DNA from 3 places in the Silvimonas iriomotensis genome. Region 2 is predicted to be linked to each of the others. Evidence: predicted binding sites of a transcription regulator. Region 2 holds the regulator's gene; each other region holds the start of a gene.
What was found. The regulator sigma-54, encoded in region 2, starts transcription at its own class of promoters, with help from an activator protein. The targets are predictions, from matches to a motif close to CTGGCACGCTTCATGCTT.
Positions count from the first base shown of each region.

Region 1: a site for sigma-54 is predicted at 1,722-1,739, ahead of IEX57_RS06405 (ANTAR domain-containing response regulator). Genes of this name have one in related genera too.
Region 3: a site for sigma-54 is predicted at 2,630-2,647, ahead of IEX57_RS07830 (flagellar hook-length control protein FliK). Genes of this name have one in related genera too.

Region 1 covers NZ_BMLX01000001.1:1,422,940-1,429,968, reverse strand. Annotated here, with positions in the region: gene IEX57_RS06410 (CmpA/NrtA family ABC transporter substrate-binding protein) at 40-1,095, opposite strand; gene IEX57_RS06405 (ANTAR domain-containing response regulator) at 1,108-1,683, opposite strand; gene thiD (bifunctional hydroxymethylpyrimidine kinase/phosphomethylpyrimidine kinase) at 1,819-2,616, opposite strand; gene thiE (thiamine phosphate synthase) at 2,613-3,251, opposite strand; gene thiM (hydroxyethylthiazole kinase) at 3,248-4,057, opposite strand; TPP riboswitch at 4,096-4,192, opposite strand; gene IEX57_RS06385 (SDR family oxidoreductase) at 4,368-5,090, shown strand; gene IEX57_RS06380 (MFS transporter) at 5,087-6,514, shown strand; gene IEX57_RS06375 (MFS transporter) at 6,631-7,029, shown strand, end outside.
Region 2 covers NZ_BMLX01000006.1:124,652-131,680, forward strand. Annotated here, with positions in the region: gene IEX57_RS17620 (monovalent cation:proton antiporter family protein) at 1-358, opposite strand, end outside; gene IEX57_RS17625 (KpsF/GutQ family sugar-phosphate isomerase) at 508-1,485, shown strand; gene kdsC (3-deoxy-manno-octulosonate-8-phosphatase KdsC) at 1,508-2,026, shown strand; gene lptC (LPS export ABC transporter periplasmic protein LptC) at 2,036-2,620, shown strand; gene lptA (lipopolysaccharide transport periplasmic protein LptA) at 2,649-3,161, shown strand; gene lptB (LPS export ABC transporter ATP-binding protein) at 3,158-3,925, shown strand; gene IEX57_RS17650 (RNA polymerase factor sigma-54) at 3,969-5,381, shown strand; gene hpf (ribosome hibernation-promoting factor, HPF/YfiA family) at 5,473-5,802, shown strand; gene ptsN (PTS IIA-like nitrogen regulatory protein PtsN) at 6,015-6,488, shown strand; gene hprK (HPr(Ser) kinase/phosphatase) at 6,469-7,029, shown strand, end outside.
Region 3 covers NZ_BMLX01000002.1:284,701-291,729, reverse strand. Annotated here, with positions in the region: gene flhA (flagellar biosynthesis protein FlhA) at 1-1,366, opposite strand, end outside; gene flhB (flagellar biosynthesis protein FlhB) at 1,399-2,562, opposite strand; gene IEX57_RS07830 (flagellar hook-length control protein FliK) at 2,697-3,887, shown strand; gene IEX57_RS07825 (flagellar basal body-associated FliL family protein) at 4,412-4,921, shown strand; gene fliM (flagellar motor switch protein FliM) at 4,987-6,003, shown strand; gene fliN (flagellar motor switch protein FliN) at 5,996-6,424, shown strand; gene fliO (flagellar biosynthetic protein FliO) at 6,543-6,986, shown strand.

The DNA.
Region 1 (7,029 bases), on a different contig from region 2:
AAGCGTAAGCAAACGTGGGCGGTGCACTGGCCAAGTGCATTACAAGGGCGCGCTGATACCCTTGCGCGCGGCGACCTCGGCATACAGTGCGCTCTGGTTGACTTGCAAGGCGACGGCTTCCGGATCGACCTCGCTGCGGGTCAGCAAACCCCAGCGCTGGTACTGCTGCACAAACCAGGCGCCGTCGGCCACTTTGGGATAGTTGACCGTGCCATCGCCAAAAAAACGCAAGCCGGGCGGCTGGGCCAGCGCGCCGTAGTCGCCCAGAAAACGCGGCGTGATCCATTCTGCCGGGCAGCCGACGTACTCAGGCTGCGCCAGCGTTTGCGCGCATTCACGCCGGTGTGCGGGGTTATCCAGCCACTGGCAGGCATCCAGCAGCGTGGCGATCAGCGCTTTGGCCGTATTGGGGTAGAGCGCGGCAAAGTCGCGTCGGCAGGCCAGGACTTTTTCCGGGTGATCGGGCCAGATTTCGCTCGTCGCCAGCAAGGTGCGGCCAACGCCTTCGGCTTCGGCTTTGGCATTCCAGGGCTCGCCCGCACAAAAGCCATCCAGCAGGCCGCTGGCCATGGCGTCGGTCATTTCCGGCGGGGCGATGACCACACTGCGGATCTCCCGCATGGGGTCGATGCCTTCGCGTGCCAGCCAGTTATACAGCCACATGGCATGGGTGCCGGTGGGGAAGGTCTGGGCAAACATCAAGGGCTTGCTGGCGGTATCGACAATCTGGCGCAGGGTGCGGCCACTTTTAAGCAAACCGGCCAGCTGGCTGGAAACCGTAATGGCCTGGCCGTTCTGGTTCAGCGTCATCAGCACGGCCATATCGGCTTGCGGGCCGCCAATGCCCAGTTCCACGCCATACACCAGGCCGTACAGCGTATGCGCGGCATCCAGTTCGCCACTGATCAGCTTGTCACGCACCGCCGCCCAGGACGATTGCCGGACCAGTTCCAGTTCCAGCCCGTAGCGCTGGCCCAGTTGCCGGGTATGCGCCACCACCAGCGGGGCGCAATCGGTCAGCGGCACAAAACCCAGGCGCAAACGGGTTTTCTCCGGGGCGGCAAAGGCGGGGGCGGTACTGAAAAGCGAGGACATCCGGTTTCTCCGTCAGCCGAGCAGATCGGCCATGGCGATGATCTGGCGGGCCATTTCCGCCAGCGTCACGCCCTGTTTCATGGCTTGGGTGCGCAGCATTTCAAACGCGGCCGCTTCTGTCATGCCGCGTTTGTCCATCAACAAGCCCTTGGCCCGATCGATCAGTTTGCGATCGGCCAGTTGCTGTTCCACCTTGGCAAGGCGCTGGCGCAGTTTGTCGTCTGCGGCAAAGCGCACCATGGCCACTTCAATAATCGGTGACAACTTGTCGGCATCGAGCCCGTCGACCACATAGGTGGTGACGCCGGCGCCCACGGCGGCGCGGATCAGTTGCTGGTCTGAGTCGTGCGTGAACATCACCACCGGGCGCGGTGCCAGGGCGTTCATGACCGACAATTGCTCCAGCGTATCGCGCGAGGGGCTTTCGGTATCAATGATGACGACATCCGGCCGCTGGCGCTCGACGCTGCCGAGCAAGGCAGTCGAACTGGCCACGTCGGTGAGCACGTCGTAACCCTGTTGCAGCAAGGTTTCGCGCAGCTCGCCAATCGGTTTGGCGGTGTCGGTAACAAGCAGGATACGAAGCATTGAATCCGCTGAATCGGGGTTGGTTGCAGAAGTGATTCAAGCAAAAAACCGGCCAGACGTGCGGCGAATCTCGCGCTGCGCCGCCCGCCGTGCCAGTGTAGACCGCAAACGAACGCAGTCAGATCAACGTGCTGCTTACCACCAGGCGTGAAAGTGATGCACCGGGCCGATGCCGTGGCCCACATCCAGCCGGTCTGCCGCCTTGAGCGCCTCTTGCAGCCAGGCGCGGGCGGCGGCGACGGTATCTACCCAGTTGTCATGCTGCGGGCGCAAGGCTGCCAGCGCGGCAGACAAAGTGCAACCGGTGCCGTGCGTGTTGCGGGTGGCAATGCGCGGGTTGGCAAAGCGGGTTTCCGACTGCACGGTGATCAGCCAGTCCGGGCTCTCGCTGCCGCCCAGGTGGCCGCCTTTCATCAACACTGCTTTGGCACCGCCCGCGATCAGCGCATGGCCCTGACGGCGCATTTCCTCTTCGGTGGTGGCGACTTCACAATCCAGCAATGCGGCGGCTTCCGGCAAATTGGGTGTAATCAGGGAGGAGAGCGGTAACAGGCGTTCGCGGATGGCGCTGACGGCGTCGGCGGCCAGTAGCGGGTGGCCGCCCTTGGCGATCATCACGGTATCAAGCACAACGTGGGTGGGCTGGTAGCGGGCCAGACCAGCGGCGACGGCTTCAATGATGGGCGCGGTGGCCAGCATGCCCAGCTTTACTGCATCAACCCGGATGTCGCTGAACACGGCATCCATCTGCGCGGTGACAAATGCCGGTGGCACCGGGTGCACGGCGCTGACGCCGGTGGTGTTTTGTGCGGTCAGTGCGGTCAGTACGCTCATGCCGTACGCGCCCAGCGCAGAAAAGGTTTTCAGGTCAGCCTGGATACCGGCGCCGCCGCCAGAGTCAGAACCGGCAATGGTTAAAGCGTGGGCAATCATGAACGTGCTCCGGTAATTTCATTGAGTAACTGGCGGGTGGCGAGGGCCGGATCGGCCTGGCCGCAAATGGCTGAAACCACCGCCACGCCTTCCACGCCCGCGGCGATCAGCGGGGCGGCGGTGCCGTGCTTGATGCCGCCAATGGCCACGGCTGGCAATGTTTTGGCGCGCATCAGTTGCGCAAATTCATCCAGCCCGATCACGGGTGAGGCATCGAGCTTGGTGCCGGTGGGGTAAACCGGGCCGACGCCGATGTAGTCGACCAGATCCAGCGGCACGGCTGCCAGTTGCGCGGCATTGCTGGTAGAAAGCCCCAGAATCTTGTGCGGCCCGATCAGTTGGCGCACGGCTGCCGGCGGCAGGTCTGATTGCCCCACGTGCACGCCAGCGGCATCTACCGCCAGCGCAATATCAATATGGTCGTTGATGATCAGCGGCACGCCCAATGGGTCCAGTGCGGCCTTGAGTTGTTGTGCGGCGTCCAGCCACCAGCGTTTTTTCTGGTCGGGCGCGCGCAATTGCACCACGGTCGCACCGTTTTGCGCGGCGCTGCGGGCGGTCTGGACCATGTTCTCAAGACCGCCGCACAGGTCGGGGTCCAGCACCAGGTAAAGCGTCAGATCAACCGGGTTCACGCACTGATCTCCGCCAGGTTATCCGGCTGGATGTGATACAGCGCATCCAGAAACGCGGCCTTGAACGAACCCGGGCCCTGACTGTGTTTTTGCGCATGCTGGCCCGCCATGCCAGCCATGGCGCACGCACTGGCCACCGCGTCCAGGCGGTTGCGGGCGCCGGCGGTAAAGGCCGCAACCAGCGCCGAAAGCGCACAACCGGTGCCGACCACCTGCGTCATGATCGGGTGTCCCCAGGGCGTGGCCAGCGTGGTTTTGCCATCGGTGATGTAATCGGTCTCGCCTGTCACGGCGACAATGGCGCCGGTTTCATGCGCCAGAAAGCGGGCGGCATCCAGTGCGGCATCAGAGCCAGATGTGCTATCGACACCGCGGCCGCCCATGCCGGCACCGGCCAGGGCCATGATCTCGGAGGCATTGCCGCGAATGGCGGCGGGTTTCTGGCGGATCAGCTCACGGCAAAAGTCGGTGCGGTATTTGAGTGCGCCCACGGCAACGGGGTCGAGCGTCCATGGCACGCCGGCTGCGTTGGCGGCATTGACGGCTTGTTCCATGGCGGCAAGGCGTACGCTGTGCAATGTGCCAACATTGATCAGCACAGCGCCGGCGATCGCGGCGAAGGCGGGGACTTCTTCTTGCGCCACGATCATGGCCGGCGCTGCGCCCGCCGCCAGCAAGACATTGGCGGTAATTTCCTGCACCACTTCATTGGTCAGCACGTGGACCAGCGGCCGGGTGGCGCGAAAACGCGTCAGTTCCTGGGCCAGTGTGGCCAGTGGCAAAGGGGTAGGGGCGGAAGAGGGCATCCTGGAAGGCTCCTTGTAGGCAGCGGATGACGCGCAGACAGGGAGCCATAAGACTTCCCTACGCCAGCATTATCCGGATCAGGTAACGGGTATCTCTCAGCCTTTGCTTGTGCAAAAGCACCCCGAGTCGAGGGAGAGATTGTCCGCCCAACCGGTGGCAGCGGCAAGCTGCGCAGGTGCCGGAACACGTCGGGAAACTGGATCATTATCAAACAGGACAGAAAAGTCTTTCCGTTTCTGGCCAGATTATCGTCGCCAGCCATAAGGCCTACACTGCGCAGCATACCAACGCAGTTCACAGGAGATGATCATGACAACCTTGCAACATTTTGCGCAGCAACGGGTTCTGGTGGTGGGTGGCAGTTCTGGTATCGGTCTGGCGGTGGCGCAGTCTTTTGCCGCAGCAGGTGCCCGCGTCACCATCGCTTCGCGCTCTGCCGACAAGCTGGCCCAGGCCGCTGGCCAGATTGAGGGCGAGGTGACCTCCGTTGCGCTGGATGCCACCGACAACGCTGCCATCGAGGCTTTTTTTGCCCATGCCGAGCCCTGGGATCACATTGTGATTTCCGCCGCGCAAACCCCGACCGGGCCGGTAGGCAAGCTGGCGCTGGAAGACGCTTACCGCGCCATGGACAGCAAATTCTGGGGCGCCTACCGCATTGCCCGCGCTGCGCGGTTTGCTCCGGGTGCTTCGCTGACTTTTGTGTCGGGCTTTTTGTCGGTGCGCCCTAGCAAAAACTCGGTTCTGCAAGGCGCCATCAACGCGGCGATTGAATCGCTGGCGCGTGGCCTGGCGCTGGAACTTTCGCCGGTGCGCGTCAACACGGTATCCCCTGGCGTGATCGTCACGCCGCTGTGGGACAAGCTGCCAGAGGCAGACCGTGAGCAAGTGTTTGCCAAAACGGCAGACCACCTGCCGGCAAAACGGGTCGGGCAGCCGCAGGATATCGCCAATGCGGTGCTCTATCTGGCAGGCACACCGTTTGCGACGGGCTCGACCGTGCTGGTGGATGGTGGCGGGGCGATTGCGTGAGTCCGCAAACCGCCCATAACGCGGCCGCGCGCTGGGTTCCCTTCCTGGTGGCGGCGGCGTTTTTTATGGAAAACCTGGACGCCACGGTCATCACCACGGCCTTGCCGCAAATGGCCGTCAGCTTTGGCGTGGCACCGGCGCGGTTATCGGCCGGGATGAGCGCCTATATGCTGGCGCTGGCGGTGTTCATTCCGCTCAGCGGCTGGCTGGCAGACCGCTTCGGGCCGCGCCGGGTATTTGGTGCGGCCATTTTGCTGTTCACCTTTGCATCCTTGCTGTGCGGACTGTGCACCAGCCTGGCGCAATTTATCGCTGCACGGGTGCTGCAGGGCCTGGGCGGGGCGATGATGGTGCCGGTAGGGCGACTGGTGGTCTTGCGCAACACCCGGCCGCATGAACTGGTGCGCGCCATTGCCACCATTACCTGGCCTGGTCTGGTCGCCCCGGTGATCGGCCCGCCGGTGGGCGGTTTGATCAGCACCTGGTTATCCTGGCACTGGATTTTTCTGCTGAATGTGCCGCTGGGGCTGGTCGCGCTGGGGTTCGCCCTCAAGCTGGTGCCACCGGGCGGTGCCGGCAAACGCGCGTTCGATCTCTGGGGTTTTGTCAGCAGTGGCCTTGGTTGCAGTGCGCTGATGATGGGGCTGGATGCAGCCAGCCATCAGCCGGTTGATCTGGTCCTCACGGCCGGTTTGCTGGTGCTGGGTGTGGTGGCGCTGGCGGTAGCCGCCTGGCATATGGGCCGGGTCAGCCAGCCGCTGGTTGATCTTGCCGCCTTGCGCATTCCCACGTTCAGGGTAACGGTAGTGGGCGGGTCGCTGTTCCGGATCGCCATTGGCAGCGCGCCGTTCTTGCTGCCACTGATGTTCCAGCTGGCCTTTGGCTGGAGTGCAGTCACGTCCGGTTTTCTGGTGCTGGCGCTGTTTGCCGGCAATCTGGCCATGAAGCCGGGCACCACGTGGATCATGCGCCGGCTGGGTTTTCGCACGGTCATGGTTGGCAATGGGTTGCTGGTAGCCATCGGCTTTGCGCTGTGCGCCATGTTCCAGCCAGAGACCCCGCTGTGGTTCATCTGCCTGGTGCTGTTCTTCTGCGGCCTGTGCCGCTCCATGCAGTTTACGGCGCTCAATACCATCGGTTTTGCGGATGTCCCCCAGGCCCGCATGACCGGCGCGACGACGCTGTTCAGCGTGTTGCAGCAAATGAACGCGGGCATGGGGATTGCTTTGGCAGCAGTGGCGTTGCGGCTGGCTGACGCCGGGCTGGGACATGCCGGAGCACAACCGTCCGTGCTGGCATTCCGGCTCTCTTTTGCGCTGATTGCCGTGGTGGCGTTGCTGGCGGTGATCGATAGCGTCAGACTGGCGCCCGATGCGGGTGCAGCAGTCAGCGGGCATGGCGCACAAGATGCCCAACAAAAGTGAGGGAACTGTCATAATGCGGTTCGCATAAGAACGGCATACTCAAGCCGCAACAAAACTAATCGACTGGTCAATTCGCAATGGCGGTGTGGCAGACGCACCGGTAACAGGAATACACGATGTACCTTGCTCTACTGGCACTTGCCGCCGCTGCATTCGGAATCGGCACCACCGAGTTCGTCATCATGGGCCTTCTGCCCGAAGTCGCCAAAGATTTTGGTGTATCCACCCCGGCTGCCGGCATGCTGATTTCCGGCTACGCCATTGGTGTGACCATTGGTGCGCCGATCCTGGCCATTGTCACCGCCAAATGGCCGCGCAAGCAGGCGCTGGTGGGCTTGATGGGGCTGTTTATTCTGGGCAATGCGCTGTGTGCGTTGGCGCCGGGCTACTACGCCCTGATGGCCGCGCGCGTCATTACTGCGTTCTGCCATGCTGCATTTTTCGGGATTGGCTCGGTGGTGGCGGCAGATCTGGTGCCGCAGAACAAGCGCGCACAGGCGGTGGCGCTGATGTTT
Region 2 (7,029 bases):
CCATGGCGGTAGAGGACATCGCCAGCGCGCCGCCCAGCGCCATGCCGGTTTTCCAGTCGCCGCCGCCGATCAGCGTTACCGCGCAGACCAGCAAGGCCGTGGCCAGCACCTGGGTGAAGCCCAGGCCGAATACCACTTTACGCATTGCCATCAGCCGGGCGAGGTTAAATTCCAGGCCCAGGGTAAACATGAGGAACACCACGCCGAATTCAGCAAGATGTTCCGCGCCGGTCGAGGTATCGATAAATCCGAGCGCGTGCGGGCCGATCAACATGCCCACCACCAGATAACCCAGCATGGCCGGCAGTTTCAGACTCCGGCACGCAACAACCGTCAGGACGGCTGCGGCCAGCAGCAAAAGAAGCGATGAGAGGTGAATGGTGGCTCCCGGCGGCGCTGGTTAACGAAAGAAGGGACACTGAGTATAGCTAAACAGCATACCGGCCAGCCTGTCTTGTCACAACGTCGCTAGCAGTTTTCGTGCCCGGTCTTTTATACTTGATCACCATGACATCTACAGATCTCACCCGTTTTCTGGATCGCGCCCGGCATGTACTGTCGATCGAGGCCACCGCGATCGGGAACATCGCCAGCAAACTTGATGCTGCTTTTGGCCAGGCCTGCGCGCTGATGCTGGCCTGCCAGGGCCGCATTGTCGTGACCGGCATGGGCAAATCCGGGCACATTGCCCGCAAGATTGCCGCGACCATGTCCAGCACCGGTTCACCCGCACTGTTCCTGCATCCGGCCGAGGCCGCGCACGGTGATCTGGGCATGATCACTGCCAATGATGTGGTCCTTGCGCTCTCCTATTCAGGGGAGTCCGACGAACTGCTGACCATTCTGCCCAGTATCAAGCGCCTGGGCGTACCGCTGATCGCCATGACCGGCAACGCCAAATCCACGCTCGCCCGTGAAGCGCAGATCTGGCTGGATTCCTCGGTCGAACAGGAAGCCTGCCCGCTCAACCTGGCCCCCACCGCCAGCACCACCGTGGCCTTGGCGCTGGGCGATGCCCTGGCGGTAGCCATGCTGGAAGAACGTGATTTCAGTGCAGAAGACTTTGCCCATTCACACCCCGGCGGCAGCCTGGGCCGGCGCTTGCTGGTGCGCGTCAGCGATGTGATGCGCCAGGGTGACGAGTTGCCGATGGTGCAGCTGGACACCCCGCTGCGCGACGCGCTGATGGAGATCAGCCGTAAAGGGCTGGGGATGACGGCTGTGATGGACGATCAGAACCGGCTGGCTGGTATTTTTACCGATGGCGACCTGCGCCGCGCCCTGGACCGGGGCGTTGACGTGCACCAGACCCGTGTACTTGAAGTCATGACACGCAACCCCATCACCATAGAAGCGGGCAAACTGGCTGCCGAAGCCGTCCGCATCATGGAAGAACGCCGAATCGGCGCCCTGCTGGTCACCACGGGTGGCCAACTCAGTGGTGCCTTGAACATGCACGATCTGCTGCGCGCCCGCGTGGTCTGACCGGCAAGAAACAGGACAAACAATGAATTCGCAAGCCGCAACCGCCGTGCGCCTGATGATTTTTGACGTAGATGGCGTCATGACCGACGGCAGCCTGTACTACACCGATGCCGGCGAGGAACTGAAAGCCTTCAACTCGCTGGACGGACACGGCATCCGCATGCTGCAGGACAGCGGCGTCAAGGTGGCCATCATTACCGGCCGCAAATCAAAACTGGTGGAACACCGCGCCCGCAATCTGGATATCGAACTCTTGTATCAGGGTGCCAGCGACAAACTGGCCACCTTTGCCGAACTGCTCGAAAAAACCGGCCTGACCCAGGAACAATGCGGCTACATGGGCGATGACGTGATCGATCTGCCGGTCATGCGCCGCGTGGCATTTGCCATTTCGGTGCCGGATGCGCCACACATTGTGCGCAGCAACGCCCACTATGTGACCGATGCACGCGCCGGGCACGGTGCAGTGCGCGAAGCCTGTGAAACCATCATGCAGGCCCAGGGCACGTTCGATGGCATCATGGCCTGGTATCTTCGGTAAGGACGTTTTGTGAACCGTTTGTCTTCGCGACTTCTGCCAGTTGTACTCATCCTTTTCCTGGCCTTGCTGGTCTGGGGCCTGAACACGGCCGCCACACTGCCTGCGCTGAATGACAAGCGCCTTGCCAACGAGCCCAACCTGATCGCCGAGCACTCGCATACCGTGCGCTTTAACGACAAAGGGCAGCCCTATCAGCGCCTGGATGCCGATAAAGCCAGCCATTACGAAGAAAATGACTCGGCCTGGTTCGAAAACCCGCACCTGGTCTCGACCATTCCCGGACAGCCCCGCGTTGATCTGGTCACCACCCGCGTACAGTCCATCAACCGCGGCGACAAGTTCTGGGCGCCCGATCCTGTAACCGTGACCCGCCAGCCGGATGAAAAACATGCCGAGATGGTCGTCAAGGGCTCGCAGGTCTGGTATCAACCCAAACCGGGCCTGGCCTGGTCCGAGGCGCCTGTCGTAGCGGACATGGGCAGCAACTATCACGCCAACGGGGTCGGCTTTCAGGCAGACATCACTGATCAGACCCTTCTTCTCAAATCCAGAGTGAGCACCCTTTATGTCCCTGCGCCACGCAGCAGCAAATAGCGCCCTTTTCGCCAGCCTGGCGCTGGCCATGGCTGTCGCATTTGCCTCGACCGCCGACCGCGAGAAACCGCTCAAGGTCGAGGCCGATTCGGCCACGTACGACCAGAAAACCAATACCGGCGTGTACACGGGCAACGTGATCGTGACGCAAGGCTCCATGACGCTGCGCTCTGACAAACTGACCGTGCACCAGGATGCCGACGGCATGCAGTATTCGCAAGGCGACGGCCGCCCGGTGAAATTCCGCCAGCAAGCCGACGATGGCGAATGGGTTGACGCCGAGTCCCTGCACTATGACTACAACCAGAAAACCGGCTTTCTGGTGCTGACCAACAAGGCCTGGGTACGCAAGGGCCAGAACGAGGTGTTCGGTGATGTCATCACCTACAACCTCAACACGGACCAGTACTCGGCCACCAGCAACAAAACCGGTGCAGGCCGGGTCAACGTGACCATTGTGCCCAAGAAGAAGGACGCCAGCGCCCCGGCCACGAAGCCGGCAGCCGCTGCGGCCAGCGATACCACAAGCGAGAAACAATGAGCGCCACTCCGACTCCCAACGGCCCCGTGACCCAGCCGCTGACCGCCTCCCTGAACGCCACTGGCCTGATGAAGCGTTATCGCAAGCGCACGGTCGTGCGTGATGTGTCGATCCGCGTTGATGCCGGCGAAGTTGTTGGTTTGCTGGGCCCTAATGGCGCCGGCAAAACCACCAGCTTTTACATGATCGTGGGCATGGTCGCGGCCGATGGCGGCCAGATCAGCCTCAACGGTCAGGACATCAGCCGTCTGCCCATGCATGAACGCGCGCAACTGGGTCTGGGCTATCTGCCGCAGGAAGCCTCCATCTTTCGCAAGATGACCGTGGCGCAAAACATCCTGGCCGTGCTGGAACTCAGAGAGAAAAACGCCGCGCGCCGGGCCGAGCGTCTGGAAGAGCTGTTGCATGAGCTGCACATTGCCCACCTGCGCGATAGCGGTGCCATGAGCCTGTCTGGTGGCGAGCGCCGCCGTGCCGAAATCGCCCGGGCGCTGGCGGCTGATCCGCGCTTCATTTTGCTGGATGAACCGTTCGCCGGCGTCGATCCGATCGCGGTGATGGATATCCAGCGCATCATTGCCTACCTGCGTGACCGCGGTATTGGCGTGTTGATTACCGATCACAACGTGCGTGAAACGCTGGGCATTTGTGATCGCGCCTACATCATTTCAGAAGGTGCGGTCATGGCCTCGGGCCACCCGGCCGAAATCATCGCCAACGAACAGGTACGCAAGGTGTACCTGGGCGAACACTTCCGGATGTAACGCGTATGTCCGCCGCACCGCCCCTGGCCCCCAGACCTGCCGCATGAAGCAATCCCTGCAACTGCGGCTGTCGCAGCAACTGAACCTTACCCCGCAACTGCAACAGTCGATCAAGCTGTTGCAGCTGTCCACGCTGGATTTCCAGACCGAGATTGAACGTTACCTGCTGGAAAATCCGTTGCTTGAACAAGACAGTGGCGGCAGCAGTTCTTCCGATTCAGCCGAGAGCACCAGCAGCACCGATTCCACCGACAGCACCACCACCAGCGACGACAGCTACGACGGTGGTGGCGACGATATGGAATGGGGCGGCGGTACGCGCAGCGGCGGCGACGATGAGGACGATTTTGATCCGGCCACCCAGGTGGCCCGTGAACTGACCCTGCGCGAATACCTGCTTGATCAGGCCGGCGTGTTGCGCCTGCCGGACCGCGATCACGCTGCTCTGGCGTTCATGATCGACGCCGTGGACGAAGAGGGATTTTTACCGTTCTCGCTGGAAGAATTACTGGAACAAATCCCGCCGGAGATCGTCTCTCAATTAGAACTTGAGATTGATGATCTGGCGGTCGCGCTGGCCCGGCTCAAGCAGTTTGACCCGGTCGGCGTGGGTGCCCGCAATACGGCGGAAGCGTTGTTTTTGCAGTTACGACAGCTTGAATCCACCCCTGCTTGCGAGTTGGCCCGACAAATCGTCGGACAGCATCTCGATTTATTGGCGGGGCGTGATTACACTAAGTTGAAAAGGTTACTGAAATGTGACGACGCGGCCCTCAAAGCCGCGCAAACCGTGATCACCAGTCTGAATCCACGCCCTGCAGCACAATGGGCGGCATTGACACCACGCTACGTTGTACCTGACGTACTGGTGCAAAAGATCAAGGGGCAATGGCAGGTGAGACTCAATCCAGCCGCGATGCCGCGGTTGCGTATCAATCAGGTGTACGCAGATATCCTGCAACGCAGCGAGGGCGGAGTGCTGGCGCGCGAACTGCAGGAAGCCAAATGGCTGGTCAAGAGCGTTCAACAACGCTTCGAGACCATCTTGCGTGTCGCCCAAGCCATCGTGGAGCGCCAGCGCGCGTTCTTCGAGCATGGCGAAGTGGCCATGCGGCCGCTGGTCCTGCGCGATATCGCCCTGGAACTCGACCTGCACGAGTCCACTGTCTCCCGCGTCACCACCCAGAAGTACATGGCCAGCCCGCGCGGCTTGCTGGAATTCAAATATTTCTTTGGCAGTCATGTCGATACCGAAGCCGGTGGCGAATGCTCGGCGACGGCGATCAAGGCACTGATTCGCCAGATGATCCAGAACGAAGACAAAACCCGGCCGCTGTCAGACAGCGCTATTGCCGACGCATTATCCGGGCAAGGGATCGTGGTTGCGCGACGAACCGTTGCCAAATACAGGGAGGGTATGAACGTTCCACCCGTTAACTTGCGCAAAAACCTGTAATCGCTTGGCCTGGAGCGGCTGGAAACAATCCAGCCAGCTGGGTTGCATCAGCCGCCCCTGGTTTTAATGGCTCAACCAGAAGGAGAATGCCATGAACCTCAACATCAGCGGACATCACGTCGAAGTGACCCCGGCCCTGCGGTCGTACCTGACCAGCAAGCTTGACCGGATAGTGCGGCACTTTGATCAGGTAGTAGACGTCAGCGCCATACTTTCTGTAGAGAAGTTACAACAGAAAGCGGATGTCACCGTGCGTGTGCGCGGCAAGGACATTCATGTTGAGGCAGTCGACAAGGACATGTACGCCGCTATTGACCTCCTTGTCGATAAACTGGACCGGCAGATCGTCAAACACAAAGAGTGCTTGATGGATCACCGTGGGGACGCCATCAAACATCAGCAAACGGTCGAAGAAGAGTGATTTTTTCGATATAAACCAAGCATCTTGATGCAACAAACGGGAACCCTGAAAACGGGTTCCCGTTTTTGTTTATGCCGTTGGGGCGGTACAATAGGATGAATTGAAAATGCAAACCGGACCGACGATCGCAGTTTTGGCGTTCGCGGTACCCTATCAATGGTGCGGCGCGACAATTGCGTGGCTGCCCACCAGGTCAGCGAGCCGGCTAAACGATGAGTCTGATTTCCAGAATCCTGCCTGCCAGCAACGTCTTTCTAGATATGGACGTGGGCAGCAAAAAACGGATATTCGAACAGGTAGGCATGCTGTTCGAGAACAGCCACGCCATTGCGCGCAGCGTCATTTTTGACAGCCTGTTTGCGCGCGAGAAACTGGGCTCCACCGGTCTGGGGCAAGGCGTGGCCATTCCGCACGGCCGCATCAAGGGCCTCAAGGAAGCCAGCGGCGCCTTTATCCGCCTGAAAAACCCGGTGCCCTTTGACGCGCCCGACGGCAAACCCGTGACACTGATCTTTGTGTTGCTGGTGCCGGCCGCCGCCACTGACCTGCACCTGCAGATCCTGTCCGAGCTGGCCCAGCTTTTCTCTGACAAGACCGTGCGCGATCAGCTTGCCAGCGCCAGCGATGTCGACACGGCTTTCAAGCTGATTTCCACCTGGGAACCGTATGCCGCAGATTACCGTTAGACAGTTATTCATCGATAACGCGGAAAAGCTCAGACTGACCTGGGTCGCCGGCCAGTCTGGCGCCAACAATCTGCTGACCAACGATGCCGCCGAACAAAAGCCGCGGCTGGCCCTGGTCGGGCATTTGAATTTCATTCACCCCAACCGCGTGCAAGTGTTGGGGATTGCCGAAGTCAATTACTTTGCCGGGCTCTCGCCAGAGGCGCAAAAAGACTCGGTCGAGCGCCTGTTTGCCAATGAAATGGCGCTGATGATTGTCGCCAACAGCCAGCAGGTGCCCGATACCCTGCGCGAAGGGGCAGAGCGTCACCACGTGCCGCTGCTGACTTCGACCGAACAATCGCCGTACCTGATGGACGTGCTGCGCTACTACCTGGCCAAGGCGCTGGCCGTGTCTACGCATCTGCACGGCGTGTTCCTGGACGTACTTGAAGTGGGCGTCTTGCTGACGGGCGAATCGTCCATGGGTAAAAGCGAACTGGCGCTGGAGCTGATCTCGCGCGGCCATGGCCTTGTCGCTGATGACGTGGTCGAGGTCTAC
Region 3 (7,029 bases), on a different contig from region 2:
CTTTGGTTGGCGTGCCGGCCAGCTGGCCGCTGGCGCTGCCGGGGTTGATGGCCAGCCACTGGCCCACAAACGCCTCGCCCGCGCCGACATCCACGCCCTTGAGCTGAATGCGGTACTGGTTGGGTTTGAGTTCCAGGTTATCGCGGATATGCACAGCCGGCACCAGAAAACCCAGGTCCTGCGCAATCTTTTTGCGGATGCCGCGAATCCGCCGCAGCAACTCGCCATCCTGATTGCGGTCGACCAGCGGGATCAAGCGGTAACCCACTTCCAGCCCGATCGGGTCCACCGGTTGCACATCGGCCCAGCTGACTTCCTGCAGCGGCTGTTCTGCCGCCGGGCCGGCCGGCGCAGCCTGGGCGTTGGCACGGGCGATCTCGGCAGCTTTTTCCGCCTGGGCGGTCTTTTTGGTACGGTTTTCCAGCGAGTACGCAATCCCGGCCAGCAAGGCGGCCAGCGTAAGGAAAGCAACGTGCGGCATGCCAGGCACAATGCCCATCAGGCCGAGAACGCCGGCGGTGATGTACAGCACCTGCGGGCGCGAAAACAACTGACCCAGCAACTGCTGGGAGAGGTCAGAGTCAGTACCGACGCGCGACACCACGATACCGGCCGCCATCGAGATGATCAGCGACGGAATCTGCGCCACCAGGCCGTCACCGACGGTCAGCAGCGTGTAGGTGCGGCCGGCGTCGGCAAATGCCATGTCGTGCTGGACCATGCCCACAATCAGGCCGCCGACAATGTTGATGACCATGATCAGGATACCGGCCACGGCATCGCCACGAACGAACTTGGACGCACCGTCCATGGAGCCGAAGAAGTCGGCTTCATCAGCAATGTTGCGGCGGCGGCGGCGTGCTTCGTCTTCGCCGATCAGGCCGGCGTTCAAGTCGGCATCAATGGCCATCTGTTTGCCGGGCATGGCATCCAGGGTGAAGCGGGCGCTCACTTCAGCAATCCGGCCGGCACCTTTGGTAATCACCACAAAGTTAATGATGGTCAGGATCACGAAGGCAACGATACCGACGGTGAGGTTGTCACCGATCAGCACGTGACCGAACGCTTCAATCACCTTACCGGCCGCATCGGCGCCGGTATGGCCCTGCGTGAGGACCAGCTTGGTCGAGGCCACGTTCAGCGCCAGGCGCAAGAGCGTGGTGAACAGCAGCACGGTCGGGAATGCGGAGAATTCCAGCGGTTCGCGCGTATACAAGCCCACCATCAGCACAACGATGGACATGGCGATATTGAAGGTGAAGAAGAAGTCCAGCACCAGCGGCGGCAGGGGCAGGATCATCATGCCCAGAATCATCAGGACAAGGACCGGCACCGCCAGCAGGTTCAGATTGAATTTACGCCACATGGTAACGGGTGGCTTTAACCAGGTATTTCATTTCAGGGGCGGTTTCCGTCTTCGTTCGGACTTGCGTTGTGTTCGGGGTCCAGCTCGGTGGGCACCGGCAGCTTGTCGTTCAGCGTGGGCCGGTTGCCACCGTGGCTTTGCCAGTTTTTCAACTGGTAGATATAAGCCAGCACCTCGGCAGCCGCAGTATACAGCGCGGCCGGGATCTCCTGATCCAATTCCGTGTGGTGGTAGAGCGCACGGGCAAAAGGTGGCGTGCGTACCACAGTCACCTTGTTCTCTTTGGCGATATCAATAATGCGCTCGGCCAGCAGGTATGCGCCCTTGGCGACGACCTGCGGCGCCCGCATGCGTTCGTTGTACTGCAGGGCAACGGCATAATGGGTCGGGTTGGTCACCACCACGTCGGCCTTGGGAATGCGCGACATCATGCGGCGGCGGGCGGCCTCGCGCTGCAGCTGGCGGATGCGGCCCTTCACGTGCGGATCGCCTTCAGACTCTTTCATCTCCTGCTTGACCTCTTCTTTGGTCATGCGCAGGTTGCGGTAGAAGTCCCACAGCTGGTAGGGCACATCAATGGCGGCAATGAAACCCATGCCGCCGATCACCAGCAACAAGGTGTAGCGGATCATTTCCCACAGATAAACGTAGCTGACGCGCTCGGGCATGATGGCCAGCTGGACCATCTCGCCGCGTTCGCGCCACAGCACAACGCAGGCCACACCGCCAATCAGGCCGGATTTGAGAATGGCCTTGGTCATATCGACCAGCGCGCGGACCGAGAACAGCCGGCCCAGCCCCGAGGCCGGGTTCATCCGCCCGAAATTGGGGGCCAGGGTTTCTGTGGTGAACAGCCAGCCGCCCAGCACCATGGGGCTGAGCAAACCGGCCACGGCGCAGGCGGCGGCAATAGGCAAGGCGGCAAACAGGGCGCTGTGGATGTCATCCATCAGCATCAGAAAGAGTCTGGATGAGTCCTGGACCGTGGCGTGATCAAAGGTGAGGGCGTTTCTGAAGATCACTTCCAGCGTCTGCGCCAGCGCCGGGCCCAGCGACACCATCGACAACAGGCCGGTCATCATGATGGCAAACGAGCCCAGCTCCTGCGAGCGCGGCACCTGGCCGCGCTGGCGGGCTTCTTCCAGTCGTTTTGACGTGGCTGGTTCTGTTTTTTCGAGATCTGAATCTTCTGCCATGGCGATCTGCGTTGTACTGCGTGATGAGGTGCTCCGGCTGCAGAGTTTAACAGTGCAGCCAGGCAAGCTGGCACTGCTTTTGCTTTTATGGTCTCAGACTGTATTTCAATTGCTTCAGAACCAGAGACTGCATCATGCCCGCCAGCGCCATTAATCCGTTCCAGATGTCTGCCAACAGCAAGTCCGGCACATCGCAGCAAGCCAATAATGGCAGCGGTGTCGACTTTGGCGCGACCCTGGCCGACGCACGACAGTCTGCCGGCAGTTCCAGCAACAGCCAGTCGGCGCAAAAGAGCAATCAGGATCAGAATCAGCAGGCGCAAAACCAGGCCCAGCAAAGCAGCAACCAGGATAGCGACAACAGCACCGACAGCGCCACTGCCGCCAGCAAGGCTGCGGCCCGCGTCGCTGCAGCACAAGACAAGCAAGACGCACAGCCCGACAGCAACACCACGGCCTGGCTGGCCATGCTGCAAGGGATGCTGGGCCAGCAAGCGCAGGTTCAGACTTTGCCGACCGATACCAGCAGCAAGGGCGACCAGAATGCCGCTTCGGCGCTGTCGTCGCTCAATGACTGGCTGGCCGCCCACCAGGGCGATACGGCAGATGCCACCCAGAGCACGGCCGATACGCAATCCATCCTGCAAGGGCTGCAAGCCAGCACGGGCAAGAACGGCAAGGACACGGCGGATATTGCCGCTGACGACGGCAATTTCTTGCCGCTTTTGCAAAACGCCATCGCAGATAACAACAGCGATGACGACAAGCACACAGACACCGCTGCGCTTGCCCAACTGGCCAGCACGCAGCAACACACCACACAAAGCACCAGCCAGACCGATGCCAGCAAGCAGACCGTCCCCAGCCACCAGATTGATATTCCGGTGACGGACAACAAGTGGAGCGAAGCGGTGGCGCAGCGGGTGTCGATGATGGTTGGCAAGCAAGAACAGCAACTGGACATGCAACTGAACCCGCCGCATCTGGGCCCGATGGAAGTGCGCTTGTCGATGTCGCAGGATCAGGCCAGCGTCATTTTCACCTCGCAACACGCCAACGTGCGTGAAGCGCTGGCTGCTGCCACGCCGCGCCTGTCCGCACTGCTGGCCGATCAGGGCATTACGCTCTCCAATGTTCAGGTCGCATCGGACTCACTGAACCAGCAAGCCCAGCAACAGCAACAGGCCCAGCGCCAGTTTGATGGTAACCAGGGCCGTAACACGAACTGGTCGGGCGATGCAGATAACAGCACGGCCAGCGTGGCTCAGGTCTCGACCACCCTGCGTATTCCGGTTGCGCGCTCCGGGCTGAATCTCTGGGCCTGATCGCGTGATCTTGTCGTCACCGCGGTGACGACGCAGTCACTGCAGACATTGCCATCGGTGCTTGCCTTGTTATGTGAAGGGCGGGCCAAGCCGGTGGCTTTGTTGTATCCGGTGCACGGCTTGTCATGAATGGCAGGAGCGGGGGCGCTGGCCAGCCATCATGCTGAATGCAACACGCATCAACGCGTTTGCCATGACCGCGCCGCAATCGCGTAAGCTTAGGCTTGTTTTCTGCCAGGATAATGGGTATAACCCGCGCAGGCTGGGTCAATGTCGCTGTTTGCTTGAAAACCAAGGCATGCGCGTACATCACCGGCGGCATCTGGCGGCGGATCAAAAGCCCGGCTGCGGATGTCAATTGCATGGATTACCCCTGGATTCTGTAAGAATCCCACGTAATAATGCATAAATGAGACATGACGCAGACGTTGCAAAACGCCTGTGCACACTGGATTGCCGTACCGCGCGGGATCGTTCCGGCCTGACCGGCCCGCTGTAACCTGCATCAGACACTGAGGAAGACCATGGCTGAAGAAGCTGCGCCCAAAAAGAAATCCAAGTTGTTGTTGTTCATTATTCTGGGCGTGGTACTGGTCCTGATCATTGCCGGTGGTGCGGTGGGCTTCTTGCTGCTGCACAACAGCAGCAGCGATGACGGCGGTGATGCGCAGGAAGCGCCGGCGCATCAGGCCAAAAAGAAGAAAAAGAAAGAAGATCATCCGCCGATCTTTGAAAAGCTGTCCCAGTTCACGGTGAATCTGAATTCGCCGGATCAGGAGACCATGCTGCAAACGGATATCACGGTTGAAGTGGCCGACGCCGAAACCGAAGAAACCCTCAAGAACATGCTGCCCAAGGTGCAGAACGAAGTGAACAAGCTTCTGCGCAGCAAAACACCGGATTACATGCGCGCCGCCAACAGCACGGACAAGCTGGGCAGCGAGATTCGTGCCGCCATCAATAAAGTTCTTGGCGTAACGTCCGATGACGAGGGTGTGTTGTCGGTGAATTTCACGACCTTCATCGTGCAGTAAACCGCAGACTTAACCAGAGGCAGTACCGGCGTGCCCAGTGCCGCCACGGGTAGACGAAAGAATCAATGGCAGACGATATCCTTTCCCAGGAAGAGGTCGACGCGCTACTGCGCGGTGTGACCGGCGAGGAGGACTCCGAAGAGGAGGGCCCCGACGCGGGATCGGTGCGCGCCTACGATATCGGTCGTCAGGAACGCATTGTGCGCGGGCGCATGCCCACGCTGGAAATCATCAACGAGCGTTTTGCCCGTAACCTGCGCATTGCGCTGTTCAATTTCATGCGCCGCAACGCAGAAATCAGCGTAGGCCCGGTGCGGGTGCAAAAATACAGCGAGTTCATCCGCAACCTGGTGGTGCCGACCAACCTGAACCTGATCCAGATGAAGCCCCTGCGTGGCACGGGCCTGTTCATTTTTGATCCGGATTTCGTGTTCCTGGTGGTCGATAACCTGTTCGGTTCAGATGGCCGTTACCACGTGCGCGTGGAAGGGCGTGATTTCACGCCGACCGAACAACGCATCATCCAGCGCCTGCTGGAAGTGGTGTTCGAGGAATACCAGAAGGCCTGGAAACCCGTGTTCGAGTGCGAGTTCGGTTACGTGCGCTCTGAAATGAACACGCAGTTTGCCAACATCGCCACGCCGACCGAAGTGGTGGTGGCGTATACATTCAAGATCGAACTGGGTGCGGGCGGCGGTGATTTCCACGTTTGCCTGCCGTATTCCATGATCGAGCCCATTCGCGATCTGCTTTATAGCTCCATGCAGGCAGACCGGATCGAGGCGGACAATCGCTGGTTGAAACTGTTGCAAAAACAGGTGCAAAACGCGGAGGTGGATCTTGTGGCCACGCTGGGCAATACCCAGGTCACGCTGGGTGACATTCTGAACCTCAAGTCAGGCGATGTGATCTCGCTGGAGATCCCGCAGGCGATTGTGGCGGACGTGGACGGGGTGCCGTTGCTGGAATGCAACTATGGTATTCTCAACGGCCAGTACGCACTCAAAGTCAACAAAATACTCAGTAACGCTGACGCGCTCAAAGGCGGCAGCGAGCTAGACCAGGGAGAAACCAATGGCTGAGGATAGCGCCCCGGAAGAAGCGCTGGACGACTGGGCGGCCGCCATGGCCGAACAGGCCGAGGCCGACAGCAAAGCGGCTGAATCGCAGGCCGATGTCAAAAGCGCGGCCGACATGTTCGAGCGCTTTGATGCGCCGCAGACCGTACCGCCCGGTGCCCCCAACAATATCGACATGATCCTGGATATCCCGGTTGCCTTGACCGTGGAGCTGGGTCGGACCAAGATTGCCATTCGCAGTTTGCTGCAACTGGCACAAGGCTCCGTGGTGGAACTGGATGGCCTGGCGGGCGAGCCGATGGATGTGCTGGTCAACGGCTGCCTGATCGCCCAGGGTGAAGTCGTGGTGGTGAACGACAAGTTCGGTATCCGCCTGACCGACATCATTACCCCTGCCGAGCGGATTCGCCGGTTGCACAAATAAGCGCGGTTACAAGATCGCGCCAGTCCTGGCCGGCGCCGGGTTTACCCCGTCTGCGCCGCGCCCTTCAAACATGTTAACCAGTCCGGATGGGGCAGCCGTGCCCGGGTGTATTTCTTCCATGTGGTCCAGATGCATTGCCGTCGGCGCCTTTTTGCCGGGCGCGGTCGCGCCGGTGATGGCTGCTGCCTCGTCACCGCAGGCCGTTGTGCCTGCTGCCACCTCAGCGGGCTCTTTTGCGCAACTGGCGCAAGTGGTCGTTGCGCTGGTGTTCGTGCTTGGCCTGATCTTCGTGTCTGCCATGTTGATGCGCCGGTTCTCTTTGCTGCCGGGCATGGCGGCCGGCAACCGGCTGCGCGTGGTGTCCGGCACCATGGTCGGCCCGAAAGAACGTGTGGTCATCGTTGAACTGGATGACACCTGGCTGGTGGTCGGCGTGACGCCGCAGAATGTGAGTCTGCTGCACACCCAGCCACGGCCGGCTGACGCGCCCGCACCACCGGCACCACCGCAATTTGCCTCAAAGCTGGCACAGATTCTGGCTGGCAAAAGGCCTCAAGCATGAAATCCTGGTTTTCTCCCCGACGTCTGGCCGGCGCAGCCGCGCT